DNA from 2 places in the Rhodococcus sp. Z13_19A genome. Region 2 is predicted to be linked to the other one. Evidence: predicted binding sites of a transcription regulator. Region 2 holds the regulator's gene; the other holds the start of a gene.

Region 1 (2,467 bases), on a different contig from region 2:
GGCGTCACGGTCCTCCGGCAGCGCCTCCGGCGTGAGCTCCTCGCGCCCGGTCACCGCTTGCGGCCCAGCGCGTTGAGGGCGGTGCGCAGCGCCACCGGCGTGGTGAGGTCGGGGGCGTCGGCGAGGACGGCGTCCACCACCTGCTCGGCTTGCTTGGTCGGGAAGCCGAGGCCGACGAGGGCGTCGAGCACCTGCTCGCGGACGGCACCACCGAGGTGCTGCACCCCGGACCCGCCGGCCACCTTCTCCACCTTGTCCTTGAGCTCGACGATCATCCGCTCGGCGCCGCGCTTGCCGATCCCGGGCACCCGGGTGAGCGCGGTGACGTTCTCCTCGGCCAGCGCCGCGCGCAGCGCGTCCGGCTCGTGCACCGACAGCACCGCCATGGCCAGTCGCGGGCCCACCCCGGAGACGGTGAGCAGCAGCCCGAACAGCTCCCGGGACTCCGCGTCGCCGAAGCCGTACAGGGTGAGCGCGTCCTCGCGGACGATGAGCGTGGTGGACAACCGACCCTCGTCGCCGCGGCGCAGCCCCGCCAGGGTGGCCGGGGTGGCGTGCACGCGCAGGCCCACTCCGCCGACCTCGACCACCGCGTGGTCGAGCCCCAGGGACAACACCTCTCCGCGGATGGAGGAGATCACCGAGCGCCTGCCTTTCGTGCCTGGGCCAGTCGTTCCTGGTACCGGCGCTGCTGCTCGGCCGCCGCCTGCTCGGCAGCAGCCAACCGGGCCATCATCGGCGCTCGCCAGCAGTGGCAGATGGCCAGGGCGAGCGCGTCGGCGGCGTCGGCGGGTGCGGGCTTGACGTTGAGGCCCAGCAGCTTGGTCACCATCGTGGTCACCTGCGCCTTGTTCGCCGTGCCGCTGCCGGTGACGGCGGCCTTGACCTCGCTGGGGGTGTGGAAGCTGACGGGGATGCCGCGCCGGGCCGCCGAGAGGGCCACCACTCCGCCGGCCTGCGCGGTGCCCATGGCCGTGCGCACGTTGTGCTGGCTGAACACCCGCTCCACCGCGACGACGTCGGGTGAGTGCACGTCCAGCCAGTGCTCGGCCGCCTGGGAGATGAGCAGCAGCCGCTGGGCCAGGTCGAGGTCTGCGGGCGTGCGGACCACGTCCACGTCCAGCGCGAACACCTCGCGGCCACGGCCACCCTCCACCACGCCGAAGCCGCAGCGGGTCAGGCCGGGGTCGACACCGAGCACGCGCACTGGCTCATCCCCTTTGCTCCTGGTCAGCGCCCGCTCCGGTGCGAACAGACGTTCGAACTCTAGTGGGCGCGGTGCGGTGCACCGAGCAGCGACACGCTCGGCAGTGCGGGTCCGGAGTCGTCCGGCCCTGAGATAGGTTCGAACCGGAATAATCCGGCACGAACACTGGAGCCGCATGCCCCTGGTTGAGCTCGAGCGTCCCGCAGCCGGCCTGGCCGTGGTGACGCTCAACCGGCCGGAGCGACTCAACGCCCTGAGCTTCGCCCTGGCGGAAGAGCTGCACGCCACGCTCGCCCTGCTGGAGCAGGACAACGAGGCTCGGGTGGTGGTGCTCACCGGCGCCGGTCGAGGCTTCTGCGCCGGGCTCGACCTCAAGGACGAGACGCAGCGCTCCCCCACCGCCGCCGGGCTGAGCGGACCAGCGGCCGGGATGCGCTCCCAGGAGTACCTCGCCTCTTTGGTGCCCCGCCTGCAGCGGCTGCCGCAGACGGTGATCGCCGCGGTCAACGGCCCGGCCTTCGGTGGTGGACTGGCGCTCGCTGCCGCCTGCGACCTGCGGATCGCGGCGGCATCGGCCACCTTCGGCGTGCAGTTCATCAAGATCGGCGTGTCCGGGTGCGACATCGGCATCAGCTACACGCTGCCGCGGCTGGTCGGGCTCTCCCGCGCCACCGAGCTGATCACCACCGCGCGCACGTTCGACGCCGAGGAGGCGGAGCGCATCGGCCTGCTCACCCAGGTGGTGCCGGACGCGCAGCTGCTCGTCGCGGCACGCGAGCTGGCGGCCACCCTGCTGGCGCACAGCCCCTTCGCGCTGGCGATGACCAAGCAGGTGCTCACCGCGAACGCCGCGGCCACCAGCGTGGACGCAGCCATCGCGCTGGAGAACCGCACCCAGATCCTGGCGGGCAGCAGCAGCGACTTCCGCGAGGCCAGCGCGGCCTTCCGGGAGAAGCGCCCACCGCGGTGGGCATCACCGTCCCCCTCCACAGGAGAGTCATGAACCACGACCAGCTCAACCGGCTCTTCGACCTGGCTGGGCGCACCGCCATCGTCACCGGCGGCACCCGCGGCATCGGGCTGGCCATCGCCGAGGCCTACACCTGCGCCGGCGCCAACGTGGTGGTGGCCAGCCGCAAGGCCGAGGCCACCAAGGCCACGGCCCAGCACTTGCAGAGCCTGGGCGGCAACGCCATCGGGGTGCCCACCCACGCCGGCGACCTGGACGCGCTGGCGACGCTGGTGCAGCGCACCGTGGCC
Region 2 (2,467 bases):
CCACATCTATGTAACTACTAGATGTTGTGGTCATGACCGTAATCCCCACTAGGCCCCGATGCAAGCCATCGGCAACGGATTTTGCGTCTCCCCAGCCCGGTCGGCGTGTCCGCCTCGCGGAGACGGTGTGCCACCAGCAGTCCGGCGGGGTCGACGGCGCCAGCACGTGTCCAGCGTCATCCGCCGACGGGCACGACCAGCGACTGGCCGGGGCGCACGGCGACCGTGTCCAGGGCGTTGAGATCGACGATGCGCTGCACCATGGCCGCCGCGGGCACCCCCGGGGCCGAGCGCACCGCCACCGCGGACAGGCTCTCCCCGGCGCGCACCTGGGTGACGGCCGTCTGCGTGGGCATGGGGGCGTCGCCGCCTCCCCCCAGAGTCACCACGGCGAGCACGCCGAGCGCGAGCGCGCCGGCGAGCACGGCGCCGGTGACCACCAGGCGCAGGCGCACCTGAGCCGGGGACGGTCGAGTGACCCGTGGCGTGCAGGCCGTCCGGCGGAGCGGGGCGGTGCCGTACTCGACCAGGCGCCCAGCCGGGCGGCGGCGGGCGACCTCGCGGGGACGGCGGGTGCGCCGGGGCGCCTCCACGGTGCGCGCCGCCCCAGCGTCCCCGGCCCGCAGGGAGCCCAGCGAGCGCAGCTCACGCTCGAGCTCGAACAGGTCGGCGCGGCGTCGCGGGTCAACCAGCAGGGAGTCAGTGAGACGTGGCCCAGCGAGACGTGAGTGTGCGTTGCGAACGCCCGCGCGGTGCAGGGTGGAGCGGCGATCAGCCAGATCGAGCATGTCAACCTCCCGTGTCGAACAGGCGTTCGATTCGAACGTCTGGTCGATGTCTACCAGGGGCGACCGACAAAATCGAGAGCTGTCGGCGTGTTGATCGAACAGGTGTTTGAATGTGACCTGCTGCAGGACTAAGTTCGAATCACCAGAACACCACCGCACTTTGGCGAAGTTCCGCAGGTGGACGCACACCCGCGCGGCCTCGTCGCAGAGCACCGGACCACTCGCGGTTCCCCACAGGAGGCATCACACGATGAGCAGCCACACTCCCGGCGCCCCGACCACGGCGGGTGCCGCTCCGGGTGCCACCGCCGAGGAGACCGCCGACCTGTCGGCCGCCGCCGCCGGCCTCACGCCGCGCCAGCGCAAGGTGCTCGAGGTGATCCGGGACTCGGTCGAGGTGCGGGGCTACCCGCCCAGCGTCCGCGAGATCGGCGAGGCCGTCGGCCTCACCTCCACCTCATCGGTGTCCCACCAGCTCAAGGCGTTGGAGCGCAAGGGGTTTCTCCGACGCGACCCCAACCGCCCCCGGGCGGTGGACGTGCGGATGCCCGAGGACCTGGCCAACCAGGCCGCTGCGGCCACCACCGGTGAGGGCGGCAGCGTTCTGCAGCAGATGCCCACCCCCACCTTCGTGCCGGTGCTGGGCCGCATCGCCGCCGGTGGCCCCATCCTGGCCGAGCAGGCGGTGGAGGAGGTCTTCCCCCTCCCCCGCGAGCTGGTGGGCGACGGCACCCTGTTCATGCTCCGCGTGGTCGGCGAGTCGATGATCGACGCGGCGATCTGCGACGGCGACTGGGTGGTGGTGCGCCAGCAGAACGTCGCCGAGAACGGTGACGTCGTGGCCGCCATGATCGACGGCGAGGCCACCGTCAAGACGTTCAAGCGCCGAGACGGCGAGGTGTGGCTGATGCCGCACAACGCCGCCTTCGAGCCCATCCCCGGTAACGAGGCCACCGTGCTCGGCAAGGTGGTCTCGGTGATGCGCAAGCTCTAGGCAGGCACCTGCGGGCTGGCGAACTCCACCAGCGCCGCTCCGAGGTCGGCACGCACCCGCGCCCGCAGGTGCGTGCCCTCGGGCTGGTGGGTCTCCTCGAGCACCTCCCCCTCCGAGTGCACCCGCGCGACCAGCTCACCGCGGGTGAAGGGCACGAGCACGTCCACCTCCACCTCCGGGTGCGGCATCAGCTCGACCAGCCGCTGCCGCAGCTCGTCCATGCCCTCCCCGGTGTGGGCGGAGACGAAGACCGCGTCCGGCATCAGGTTGCGCAGCTGCGCCAGCACCACCGGGTCGGCCACGTCCACCTTGTTCACCACGATCAGCTCCGGCGGCAGCCCGGTCTTGCGCTCGTCGGCCACCTCCACCAGCACCTGGCGCACCGCGGCCACCTGCTGGGTGGGCTGCGGGTCCGACCCGTCCACCACGTGCAGCAGCAGGTCGGCGTCGGCGACCTCCTCCAGGGTGGAGCGGAACGCCTCGATCAGCTGGGTGGGCAGGTGCCGCACGAACCCCACCGTGTCGGTGAGCACGTACTCGCGACCGTCGGCCAGCTCGGACCGGCGCGTGGTCGGGTCGAGGGTGGCGAACAGCGCGTTCTGCACCAGCACCCCGGCACCGGTGAGGGCGTTGAGCAGGCTGGACTTGCCGGCGTTGGTGTAGCCGGCGATGGCCACGCTGGGCA

Evidence for each region. The regulator LexA, encoded in region 2, represses DNA repair genes until DNA is damaged. The targets are predictions, from matches to a motif close to CGAACANNTGTTCG.
Region 1: the regulator LexA is predicted to act here: its motif matches at 1,249-1,262, upstream of ruvC (crossover junction endodeoxyribonuclease RuvC).

What each region holds. Positions count from the first base shown of each region.
Region 1 covers NZ_JBYUNN010000003.1:97,651-100,117, reverse strand. Annotated here, with positions in the region: gene ruvB (Holliday junction branch migration DNA helicase RuvB) at 1-54, opposite strand, end outside; gene ruvA (Holliday junction branch migration protein RuvA) at 51-641, opposite strand; gene ruvC (crossover junction endodeoxyribonuclease RuvC) at 638-1,207, opposite strand; gene AC3YNX_RS11580 (enoyl-CoA hydratase/isomerase family protein) at 1,383-2,210, shown strand; gene AC3YNX_RS11575 (SDR family NAD(P)-dependent oxidoreductase) at 2,207-2,467, shown strand, end outside.
Region 2 covers NZ_JBYUNN010000002.1:682,521-684,987, reverse strand. Annotated here, with positions in the region: gene AC3YNX_RS09945 (LysM peptidoglycan-binding domain-containing protein) at 177-788, opposite strand; gene lexA (transcriptional repressor LexA) at 1,039-1,782, shown strand; gene hflX (GTPase HflX) at 1,779-2,467, opposite strand, start outside.